Regions from separate parts of the Caloramator sp. E03 genome, predicted to be linked through region 4. Evidence: predicted binding sites of a transcription regulator. Region 4 holds the regulator's gene; each other region holds the start of a gene.

Region 1 (3,205 bases), 150 kb from region 4:
CGTTGGTCTTTTTGTCCTGCAATTTTTGTGGGATACTCTCCCCAATCTAACTTATCTTTCTAAAATAACTCTCAAACAAGATAGGACAGGCATTCTAATCGAATACCCGCCCCAACAATTGACAAAGAGCCAATAATGTATTTAAAAGCTATTCTTCTTTATGCATATTAATTTCTTTTACATTATAGACTCTTAAAGAATCTTTAATGCTCTTTTCTATTGCTAAATTACCATATTTATCAACTTCGCTTCTGTCCTTTGGGCCGTGGCTTAAGGATGCAGCACCACCTATACATCCTCCAACACATGCCATGCCTTCTATGAAGTTTCCGTTTAATTTATTAACCCTTGCGATTTTTAAAGCTTTGTCACACTCTTTCAATCCATCGCATACGACAGGCTTAAATTCTACCTCTAAATTCTGCTCTTTAATAGCCTCCTTTACTGCTTCAGTTACTCCCCCTGATCTTGCAAATATTCTTCCAAAGAAAGATGCATTGTTTAAAACCCCATCTTCGCATTCTTCAATATTTATATCAAAAGCATCTAGCATTGCCTGAAGTTCTTCAAATGTCATTACATAATCTGTACTTCCTTTAAGTTCTTCTCTTTGAATCTCTGCTTTTTTAGCAGTGCATGGGCCTATGAATACAATTTTAGCATTGCTGTCCATTTCCTTTATAAGCCTTGATACTGCAATCATAGGTGATACAGTTGAAGATATGTTACCTTTAAGGTCAGGATATTTTTTTTCAATAAATGACACAAAAGCAGGGCAGCAGGATGTTGTCATAAATTTCTTATCCTTTAATTTTTCTACAAGTTCTTTTGATTCATTTTCTGCTACCATATCCGCTCCAAGGGCTGCTTCAACGACATCATAAAAGCCAAGCTTTTTAATTCCAGTTACAACCTGTTCAATTCTTGCATAGGTAAATTGGCTTGATATTGAAGGAGCTATTACAGCATATACATGAATATTTTTATCCTCCTTAGCTTTTTTTAGAAGGTTAACTATATCAACGACAAAGGACTTGTCCATTATTGCACCAAAAGGACATTGATATACACAGGCACCACATTGAATGCATTTATCATTATCTATAACTGCTTTTTTATTTTCATCAATGTAAAGTGCTGAAGCATTGCAAGCTTTTCTGCAGGGCCTCATAACATCAGATATTGCATTATACGGACATGCGTTTTTACACCTTCCACATTCTATACACTTTTCATGATCTATATAGGATTTTCTATCGATTATATAAATTGCACCAACAGGGCAGGCTTCTTTGCATTTGTGGGCAAGACACCCTCTGCAGGCCTCAGTTACTTTAAAACGATGAATTGGGCATTCATCACAGGCTTCACTAATAACTTCTATAATATTTGGATTGCTTTTGTCTCCCCCCATTGCAAGCTTTACTCTTTCTGAAACAATGGCTCTTTCCTTATATATACAGCATCTTGTCATTGGCTTTGGCCCAGGAATTACTTCTTTTGGGATGTCCAAGATTTTTTCGTTTAAGTTGCCTTCTTTTGTATATTTTATTACCTGCTTTAAAACTTTATATTTTATAAGCTGAACATCATTTTCAAAATTCCTCATTATACCACTTCCTTATAGAATTTATTATAATTATTTAATATTAGCACTAGCCATTTAAAAGTATACTATCAGTTTAAAAAAATATCAACGCATAAAATATAGGTAGTTTTTCAATAAAAAATACTTAAAAATGATTATTTTATTAATATACCACTTTGTTCTATTGTACAGTATTTTATTATTTGTTACAATAATTATTGTTAACAAATTAACATTTATTTTGGAGGGATTAATGTGTTAAGTGTTTATATATGTGTAGGAAGTTCATGCCATCTTAAAGGTTCCTATCAAATAATGAAGATATTTCAAGATATTATTAAAGAAATGCATCTTGAGGATAAGGTTGAACTTAAAGCTTCTTTTTGCCTTGGAAACTGTACAAAAGGAGTTTCTATTAAGGTTGGGGAAGAAGTAATAGGCAATGTAACGCCTGAAAATGCTAAGGAAAAATTTAAAGAGCATATTTTGATGAGGGTTTGATGTATTATGAATACAATAAGATTCAAAGAAGCAAACTGTAAAAACTGCTACAAGTGTATAAGAAGCTGTCCTGTAAAAGCCATATCTTTTAATAATGACCAGGCTCAAATAATGGAAGACAGCTGTATACTATGTGGAAATTGTCTTAAAGTATGTCCACAAAATGCTAAAAGCGTAGTGGATGAAATAGAAAAGGTGAAGAGATTTATTGAAAAGAAATATAAGGTTTATGCAAGTATTGCTCCATCGTTTACAGCAGCTTTTAATACAAAAAGTGCAAAAGCTATATATAATGCTATTAAAAAGCTTGGTTTTGCATATATAGAAGAAACAGCAATTGGCGCCGCAAAAGTTTCACAGGAGTATGAAAAATTAATTAGTAATGGGAAAATGAAGAATATAATTTCAACAGCTTGTCCTGTAATTGTTTTACTTGCAGAGAAATATTATCCTGAAGTATTAGAGTACCTTGCACCAGTAGTATCGCCTATGATTGCCCATGCAAAGATAATGAAAAAACTATATGGTGATGATATTAAAGTTGTTTTTATAGGACCTTGTCTTGCTAAAAAGGAAGAATACAAAGATGGAGAAAATGAAAAATTTATTGATGCAGTAATAACCTTTGAGGAATTACAAAGGTGGATGGATACAGAAGGTATTAGTTTGATAGATGAGGACGAAGAGGAAGGTTCTGAAAAGCTTAATGCAAGGTTTTATCCTCTTGTTGGAGGAATTCTTAAGACTATTGAAAATAAGGAAAAAAGCAATTACAGGTTTATAAGCATTGATGGAATAGAAAACTGTATGAAAACTTTTGAAGCTATTAAAAATGGCAGAGCTTTTGGTTACTTTATTGAGATGAATAGCTGTTATGGTGGGTGTATTAATGGTCCTTGCATAAACAATGATGATTATAGTTATATCAATGCTATGGATAAAGTTTTAAACTATATAGAAAAAGCAAATAAAGTTGAAAACATTAGTAAATTCGATATTGAGATTGATTTGCATAAAGAATTTTTTAATAAAATGAAGTGTAATGATATACCTGATGAAAAGACTATAAGAAGTATATTAAGAAAAATAGGCAAGTTTAAAAAGGAGGACGAATTA
Region 2 (3,205 bases), 1.2 Mb from region 4:
TAACTACGTATAAGGATGCTGCATTTTTTGATTTAACAATTTGTAATCTCATTTTTTCACATCTCTTCATATATTTATATCTATATTATAACACATTGTTACACATTGTGCACTATAAAAATTTAAAATTTGACAAAAAAATAAGCCTATATCAAGGCTTTAAGGCACTTTTTTTGTCTTGCAACTGTCAAAGACCCGAGCTCTCCCCATGGATTTGCCGGCATCAAGTAACCATATCAAAAACATCACCCCTAAAAATCAAAACAAAGTTTTCTTATTTATTTTATCATATAATAAGACTAACATCATTAGATAATTATATGCAATTTTGTACAATTGCTGATATAATATATATAGTTTTATTTAATAATGAAAGGAGGTAATATTATGTTTTGGAAACAATTGCTTATTGTATTTGGGCTTGCCACATTTTCTTTAGTTATATTCTATTACATAAGAGCAACCATACTATTAAAATACAAAATTAACAAGAATTATTTTCTTGTACTTTTAATAATTATATTTATTCTTCCGCTAATTTTTCAAAAACAATTTACGTCATCAATTTGGATTCAATATTTGCAAATCTTATTAGTGTCTTTATCTTTTCTTTCATATATGGAAATTGTAAAAATAAACAAAGCCGAAAAGAATAAACCAATAATAGGTAGGCCTAAAGCAAAACCTTCAAGAGCAAAAAATAAAGATGTGAAATAGACTTCTTTTATAGAAGTCTTTTCCATTATATTGACATAATCTTATTATTGTGATATTATGATATTGTTCTTGCCGAAGTGGTGGAACTGGCAGACGCGCCGGACTCAAAATCCGGTGGAGTAAAATCCGTGCGGGTTCGACCCCCGCCTTCGGCACCAAAAGTAAAGGTTTCTCTTAATTGAGAAGCCTTTACTTTTTTTATAAAAATTTAATTATAATTTAAATAAAATAGCTCAATAATAGGTAAATCCCAATATATAACATTTAATTGTGTTTTTCTTTTTAACTATTATGTTTTATAATTAAAATATAGAATATATTTTATAATCATAATTTAATTAATTTTTAGTTATTATTTTTTATTTTATAACATTAACCACTATAATTATTTCCTCTATTACATTCAAATAAATCTTAGGGGGTAGTAATAGAATGAGAAAAATACTTGTAACTGGTGCTTTAGGGCAAATAGGTACTGAACTTGTACTATATCTTAGAGAAATATACGGAAATTTAAACATAATAGCAAGTGACATTGCCCCTAAAGGACCTGAAAAGGTTCTCAAAGCAGGACCTTTTGAAATCGTGAACGTACTTGATGCAAAACGAATAAATGAAGTTGTTGAAAAATATAAACCTGATGTTATTATCCACCTTGCAGCAATATTATCAGCAGTAGGAGAGAATAATCCAGCTCTTGCATGGAACGTAAATATGTATGGGCTTTATAATGTACTTGAAGTTGCTAAATCAAATGGTTGTGCAGTATTTACTCCAAGTTCAATAGCTGCCTTTGGGCCTTCAACTCCAAAAGATAAAACTCCACAGGATACTATTCAAAGACCTACAACTATGTATGGAGTAACAAAAGTAGCTGGAGAATTATTGTGTGATTATTACTTCTATAAATACGGTGTTGATACAAGAGGCGTAAGATTTCCGGGGCTTATATCCTACGAGGCCCTTCCAGGTGGAGGAACAACAGATTATGCTGTTCACATATACTATGAAGCAGTAAAAAACAAAAAATATACATGCTATATAAAAGAAGGAACATATATGGATATGATGTATATGCCAGATGCACTTAATGCTGTAGTAACCCTTTTGGAAGCTAACCCTGATAAGTTAATTCACAGAAATGCCTTTAACATTACAGCAATGAGCTTTGCACCTGAAGATATATACGCCGAAATTAAAAAGATAATACCTGAATTTACAATGGACTACAATATTGATCCTATAAAACAGAAAATTGCTGAGTCTTGGCCAAATTCCCTTGATGATACTGCCGCAAGAGAAGAATGGGGATGGAAGCCAAAGTATGACCTTCCTCTTATGACAAAGGATATGATAGAAAAACTTAGCATAAAATTAAAGTAGGAGATAATCTCCTACTTTTTGCTTGTAAAAAAAGCTCTGCAAGCTCTGTAGAGCTCGTATATATCTGCCTTACTTGTAATTTCAAATGGAGAGTGCATACCAATTATCGGTAAAGAAATATCTCCAGCTTCAGCACCATATTGCCCAAGTATATAGGATATAGTTTCACTTCCTCCCCCATCTACTTTTCCAAACTCTGCATGCTGCCATATTATATCGTTTTCGTAAAAAATACTCCTTAAATAATTTAAAAATTCTGGACTCGCATCATTAGTTTCAATTTTTCCTTTAACACCGTTATATTTATTTATTACAACACCACATCCAAGATAGGCAGTATTATTTACATCAAACACTGAACTATAATTAGGATCATAAGCACATATACCATCGACAGAAAGCATTTTTGAATTCTTTAATGTTTCAAGAAGCTTTAATCCATTATAACCACAGGTTAAATCTAATATTTCAGATACAACCTGTTCAAAGAATTTAGAATGAGCACCTGTGCTTCCAAAGTTGCCCGTTTCTTCTTTGTCCACTAAAAGTACCGCATTTGTTTTATAGCTATCCTTAACTTTTAACAAGGCACTAAATGATGTAAAAACCCCTGCTCTATCATCCTGTCCATAAGCCATTATCATACTTTTATCAAGACCTGAATCCCTTGCAATTCCTGAAGGTACTGCTTCAAGTTCTGCAAAAACTAAATCCTCTTCATTAATCTCATATTTTTCATTTAAAATATTTAAAATGTTATGTTTTACTTTTTCATCAACAGGGAAATCACTAGGTATGCTACCAAATACTATGTTCAAATCCTCTCCATTAATACCTGTTAATAGGTTCTTTTGCATCTGCTCCTCTGATAAATGTATTAGTAAATCGCTAATATAAAAAACAGGGTCTTTATTTTCTTCTCCAATGTTTATCTCTATTATTCCCCCATCTTTTTTTATTACAATACCATGAAGTGCTAAAGGTAATGTTGTCCATTGATATTTTTTTATTGAGCCATAATAATGGGTATCAAGTAATACATATCCTCTGTCCTCATATAAAGGCTTTGGCTTTATATCAAGCCTTGGACAATCAGTATGGGCTG
Region 3 (3,205 bases), 900 kb from region 4:
AGTGTTTTCAGGTATAGTTAAAAGACCTGAATCAACAAGATCTGGAAAAACTGCTGGATCTTCCAGATTCTCTGCTGATATTATTGTTCCTGCATCTGTCCTACAGCACACAACAGCAACTTCATTTTTTAGCTCCTGTGCGTGTTCAGCACTCATTGACATTCAAAATCAGCCTCCTTTATTTCTTTTCTTCCATAGGTAATCTTCTAGTAAGTGGGTAATCTATTGTTCTAAATACATGATCTGTATGATGGTAAACAGAAAGTCCTGCTTTTGGAGCACAGCACATTACAGTATTTGTACAATCGCTGCAATTTGATACAAGTACTCTCTTTGCTCCTTGTTTTTTAAGATACATAATACCTTGTGCTTGCCCTGGGCAGTCTCCTGGTGTTAAGCATTTATTTGCCCCTTTAACTTCTACTACATTTTTACACTTAGTAACTCCAACTACTTTTGATCCCATTTTAGCTGCAATATCTCTAAGCCTTTCTTCATTTGCACCACAAGCACAAACAAGAAGTCCTAAAGGTCCTTCATATTTTGGAAGCTCAATTGTGACAATTGCGCCACCTGAAATCTTTGTTAAATATGATGTTTCAATATCCTTTGCTACTCCTGTATATGGTCCTCCAATTATTAGCTCACCATATTTACCATCAATTCCTCCTGCCTTTTCAATCAAATCCTTTATCGGAGTACCGACTGGAACTTGAAAGAAGACATTAGGTTTTATACCACTTTTGAGTTTCCCAACAACAGTTATATCCTTATCTATTACTGGCTTCCTATCTTCAATAGCTCTTGTAATATTAGCAAGCGTTTCAGTGTTTAATACTACGCATTTTGCTTCAATTGGAAGCTGTGTTGGTTCAAGCCATATTCCAAAAATTGAATGAATAACTGCTCTTTCCTCTCCTGCAGGATACATATCAGGAAGTTCTTTTATTTCAATGTCCTTTGAAGCATTAAGAGACTTTTTTATTGCTTCAATTGCTTTTTTATTCTTCCCCTTTATTGCAATGTATCCTTTTGGTGCCTTTGTTGCCTTCATCGCATATCGAATACCCCTAATTACGATATCCGGATCCTTTTCAAGGAGTTCTATATTATGGTGTAAAGCAGGTTCACACTCAGCACAGTTAGCAATTATATACCCATCTTCTATTTGTGATTTTAATTTTACATGGGTTGGAAAACCTGCACCACCTGCACCTACAACTCCTGCTTCGTAAACAGCCTCAACTATGTCATCACACTCTTTAATTTTTACATAGTCATCAGATTGAACATCGTCAGCTTCAATTAGAATTTCTTTATCTGTAATTTTGCTTACTGTTCCTGAAATACTTGAATGAATCTTAGCACCTAAACCATTAGGCTGTGCAATGCATTCTCCTCTTTTTACATGCTGTCCTTCCTTAACAATTGGAACTGAAGGTGCACCTACATGCATTTTTAAAGCGAAACTATAAACCTTTGCCACACTATCACCTCCATCTATTTCTCATTTATATATTTTGCAAATAGCATGCCAAATTTTTTATTTATTTATAATTTTAATAACAGGCATTACATCTATTATTATTCGTAATCTTTATTCATTTTATTTATTTTAGGTTAAATATGCATGTCAAAATTTCGACACATTTTTTGTTTATTTATAAATCAATTATTTGAAAATACTTTATGTTGCTTAATATAATAAAAAAATTAACAGTGTCAATAATGTGACACTGTTGTCAAAAATTTGACATATATATTAAACATAAATATGTTTTAATTTAGTCCATATTGATTTAATTTATAGTAAAGTGTTGTTCTTTTTATATTTAATATCTTTGCAGCCTTTTGCTTATTCCCATTAGTCATCTTTAAAATCTTTCTAATGGTTTCTTTTTCTACCTTTTCAACTATTTTTTGAAGGTCATATTCATTTTCATAAGTATCAACATTTTGTATTCCACTATTAAATATATACTCAGGAATGCATGACAAGTTTATATTACCATCATTAGATAATATAACCATCCTTTGTATTACATTTTTTAGTTCTCTAATATTACCCTCCCATGAATATCTTTCAAGAATATCATAAACTTCCTCATCAACTTTATAAATTTTAATTCTTTCCTTTTCTGCCATATCATTTATAAAAATATTTACAAGATCTTTAATATCCTCTCTTCTTTCTCTAAGAGGAGGAAGTTCAATCTGCACTACTGCTAACCTGTAAAACAAATCATCTCTAAATTTATTTTCCTTTATTAGCTTTTTAAGATCTTTATTGGTAGCTGCAATTATCCTTGTATTTGTTGGTATTGCTTTTTCACTTCCAAGCCTGTAGATTATTCCATCCTGTAATACCCTTAAAAGCTTTGCTTGCATCTCAAAAGGCATATCCCCAATTTCATCAAGAAACAAAGTACCATTATTCGCAAGCTCAAACTTTCCCATTTTACCCTTTTTAGCAGCACCTGTAAATGCTCCTTCTACGTATCCAAAAAGTTCACTTTCGAGAAGTTGTTCGGGTATAGCACTGCAGTTTACTGCAACGAAGTTCCCGCTCCTACCACTTGCCTCATGTATAGCCTTTGCAAAAACCTCCTTGCCTGTACCACTCTCACCTGTAATCAATATGCTTGCAGATGTTTGGGCAACCTTTTGAGCAAGAGCAATAGCATCAATTATCTTTTTGTTTTTACCATATATATTTGTAAAACTGTATTTGTTTGCTATTTCCTTTTTATATGCACTTTCAAGAAACTCAACCTTTTCCTTTGCATTTTCAAGTTGTTTTGAAAGGTTAACAACCTCAGTAATATCTCTATCCGTTGTAACACATCCTATGATTTCTTGCTTTGAGTTGAAAATAGGTATAGCACTTAAAATTACACTTTTCCCTTTTATAGGTTCATGTTTCATGTTTTCTATTGGTTTTCCTTCTTTTAATACTTTTAAAATCATTGCATTTGGAAAAAAATCTTTAATATGTTTCCCTATTATTTCTTCAGCCTTAACATTATAGAGCATCTCAGCGCTTTTATTCCAATATATAACATAACCCATATTATCAGCTATACATATTGCTTCATGAATATTTTCTATTATATTATTTAGAAAATCAAAAAGTTCATTCATCTTAATATAGAATGTATCTCTTATGTTATTACTTGTTAAAATTCCAATGACTTTATTATTTTCA
Region 4 (3,205 bases):
GAAGGGACAGCAAAAAAGTTATGCTGTCCCCTTCAATCCATAACTATCCAGGATTTGTTGAAATAAAAGGTCCCGAACTTATTACAAAGCTAAATGACCATCTATCATCCCTTAACATAACCTTTTCATCAAAGATGGTAAATATGGTTTATACTATGGATAAATACTTTGCCATACAAGCTGAAACCGATATGTTTGAAGCTAAAACAGTAATACTTGCAGTAGGAGTTGATTTTAAAAAGTCAATCGATGGAGAGGACAAATTTTTAGGCTCCGGCGTTAGTTATTGTGCCACCTGCGATGCACCCCTTTATAAAGGAAAAACTGTTGCAGTTGTTGGATATAATAAAGAATCAATTGAGGAAACAAGATTCTTATCTGAAGTTTGTAACAAAGTTTATTTTGTACCAGCAATAAACGATGATTTTAATTTTAATAACAACGTAGAAATAGTAAAGGATATGCCTTTAAGATTTGAAGGTGATTTATCAGCAAAGAAACTTATTCTAAAAAACAATGAAATTTCAGCCGATGGCTTCTTTGTGATTAAAGATAGTTATCCATTAAAAACATTAATTCCTGGACTTGATGTAGATGGTGCTCATGTTAAAGTTAATAGAAATATGGAAACTAATATAAAAGGTCTTTTTGCAGCAGGGGATGTTACAGGAAAGCCCTACCAGATAGCAAAAGCCTTAGGTGAGGGGCAAGTGGCAGCACTTTCTGCAGCAGACTATATAGATAACCTAAAATAGGGCATGTTATACATGCCCTATTTCTTATAGATAAGGTTTATTTATCTTTAAAAAGTTTATCTTCATTTAGCCTATAGCTTAAAGTCAATAGGCTTTCGCTTAAGTGTACATTCTCAACTATTACATCATCTGGAACAGTTAAATCTGTTGGAGCAAAATTCCATATTGCCTTAATTCCATTTTTAACAAAAATATCCGCAATACCTTGAGCCTGCTTTTTGGGAACACATATAATTCCAATATCAATTTTATTATTTTCGAGAAAATCTGGAAGCTCTTCAACATCCCTAACCTCAAGATCTCTTATTTTAATACCAATTAGCTTTGGATTTTTATCAAACATTCCCTTTAATACAAATCCAAGCTTTTCGAAATTAGTATAGTTTGCAATAGCCTGTCCTATATTTCCTGCTCCGATTATAACTGTAGTATAACTCCTGTTTAGTCCTAATATTTTGCTTATCTGATCATAAAGCTCCCTTACGTTATATCCATAGCCTTGCTGTCCAAAATCTCCAAAACAGTTTAAATCCTGCCTAATTTGAGATGCTGTAAAGCCCGTCCTTTCTGAAAGTTCCTTAGATGATATCCTTGTTATGTCATTATTTAAAAGTTCTCCGAGATACCTGAGATATTTAGGGAGTCTCCTGATAACAGCCATTGAAATCATAGTTTTCTTGTTCATGATACAAATTCAACTCCTAAATTTTTAATTTTATAATTAAAATATATTAAATAATATTTACATAATATTTACTTTATTATTTTATATAAATATGTTAATATATAAACATTTATGTGTCAATCAAAATAAATTTCATAAAATATATTCAATTGATAATTTTTTATAGTAAAATATTTTTGTTACTATATATTTGGGGTGTTTATATGATTGCATTATCTTTAAATAAAATACAAAAAAGCTATGGTATAGAAGTAATATTAAAAGATATTACATTTGCAATAAATGAATATGAAAAGGTTGGATTAGTAGGACCAAACGGAGCAGGTAAAACTACCCTGTTTAAAATAATTTGTAATGAACTAAAACCAGACTCTGGTGATATTTTTATAGGTCAAAACAAGAAAATTGGATATTTATCCCAAAATTTAGACCTTGATGAAAACCTTACAGTTTTTGAAGAAACAATGAACGTTTTTTCAAATATAAAAAATATAGAAAACAGGTTAAGAGAACTTGAAATACTAATGTCAAAAGAAAACTTTAACTCTAACGAATATAAAAAATTACTTAATGAATATGGTCACCTTCAGGAAGAATATGAAAGAAATAATGGCTATGGTTGTGAAAGTTTTGCCAAAGGTATGCTGATAGGTCTTGGAATATCAAATGAAGATTTTTCAAAGAAAATAGCAAACCTTTCTGGAGGTCAAAAAACAAGGGTAGCATTATCTAAGCTTTTGCTATCTAATCCTGACATACTCCTTCTTGATGAGCCAACTAATCATCTTGACCTTGACGCTATACAGTTCCTTGAAAACTTTCTTAAGGAATATAAGGGAACTGTATTAATAATATCCCATGACAGGTATTTTCTTGATGAGATTACTAATAAAACTTTTGAGCTTAATAATGGGATTGTAGAAGAATACAATGGCAATTATTCCTTTTTTATTGCTGAAAGAGAAAAGCGACTTGAGCAAAGCATGAAAGAATATTCTCTTCAGCAAAAAGAAATAAAAAGACTTGAGGAGATTATAGAAAGATATAGATCTTTCAATAGAGAAAAAAGTATAAAGCAGGCTGAAAGCAGGGAAAAGGCTTTAGAAAGAATACAAAGGCTTGAAAAACCACTCACTGAAGATAAAACTGCTAAAATCAAATTCGATGTTAAATACAAAAGTGGAAATGATGTGCTTATTGTTGAAGACCTTTCAAAATCCTTTAATGATAAAACTTTATTTACCAACCTATCTTTTATGATAAAAAGAGGAGAAAAAACAGCACTCGTTGGGGAAAATGGCAGGGGAAAAACAACTTTATTCAAGATGATTTGTGGAAAATTAAATCCCGATAATGGAATGATAAGGCTTGGTAAAAATGTTTATATAGGATATTATGATCAGGAACAAAAAGACTTATCACCTGACAAAATGATAATAGATGAAATTTGGGATGATTACCCCAACTTGACTATAACTCAGGTAAGAAACTACCTTGCTGCATTTTTATTTACAGGGAATGATGTGTTTAAGAAGGTTGAAAGCCTATCTGGAGGAGAAAAATGCAGGCTTTCTCTTTTAAAACTTATGCTATCTAAAGCTAACTTTCTCCTATTAGATGAGCCTACAAACCATCTTGATATACTCTCAAGGGAAGCCCTTGAAAAAGCTTTATTAGAATACGAGGGAACCCTATTTGTTATTTCCCATGATAGATACTTTTTAAATAAAGTAATAAACAAAATACTTGAAATGGAAGATGGAAA

Evidence for each region. The regulator Rex, encoded in region 4, represses fermentation and respiration genes when NADH is low (regulators of the CRP and FNR family bind a similar motif). The targets are predictions, from matches to a motif close to ATTGTTAANNNNTTAACAAT.
Region 1: the regulator Rex is predicted to act here: its motif matches at 1,806-1,825, upstream of FDN13_RS10740 ((2Fe-2S) ferredoxin domain-containing protein).
Region 2: the regulator Rex is predicted to act here: its motif matches at 1,072-1,091, upstream of FDN13_RS01705 (L-threonine 3-dehydrogenase).
Region 3: the regulator Rex is predicted to act here: its motif matches at 1,739-1,758, upstream of prdC (proline reductase-associated electron transfer protein PrdC).

What each region holds. Positions count from the first base shown of each region.
Region 1 is NZ_CP040093.1:2,221,298-2,224,502, forward strand. It holds gene FDN13_RS10735 (4Fe-4S dicluster domain-containing protein) at 149-1,609, opposite strand; gene FDN13_RS10740 ((2Fe-2S) ferredoxin domain-containing protein) at 1,844-2,089, shown strand; gene FDN13_RS10745 ([Fe-Fe] hydrogenase large subunit C-terminal domain-containing protein) at 2,096-3,205, shown strand, end outside.
Region 2 is NZ_CP040093.1:314,872-318,076, forward strand. It holds gene FDN13_RS01690 (IS1634 family transposase) at 1-52, opposite strand, end outside; gene FDN13_RS01695 (hypothetical protein) at 388-717, shown strand; tRNA gene FDN13_RS01700 (tRNA-Leu) at 789-875, shown strand; gene FDN13_RS01705 (L-threonine 3-dehydrogenase) at 1,150-2,100, shown strand; gene FDN13_RS01710 (aminopeptidase) at 2,112-3,205, opposite strand, start outside.
Region 3 is NZ_CP040093.1:2,970,267-2,973,471, reverse strand. It holds gene prdA (D-proline reductase (dithiol) proprotein PrdA) at 1-162, opposite strand, end outside; gene prdC (proline reductase-associated electron transfer protein PrdC) at 179-1,486, opposite strand; gene prdR (sigma-54 dependent transcriptional regulator PrdR) at 1,780-3,205, opposite strand, start outside.
Region 4 is NZ_CP040093.1:2,069,571-2,072,775, reverse strand. It holds gene FDN13_RS10115 (NAD(P)/FAD-dependent oxidoreductase) at 1-755, shown strand, start outside; gene FDN13_RS10110 (redox-sensing transcriptional repressor Rex) at 793-1,440, opposite strand; gene abc-f (ribosomal protection-like ABC-F family protein) at 1,644-3,205, shown strand, end outside.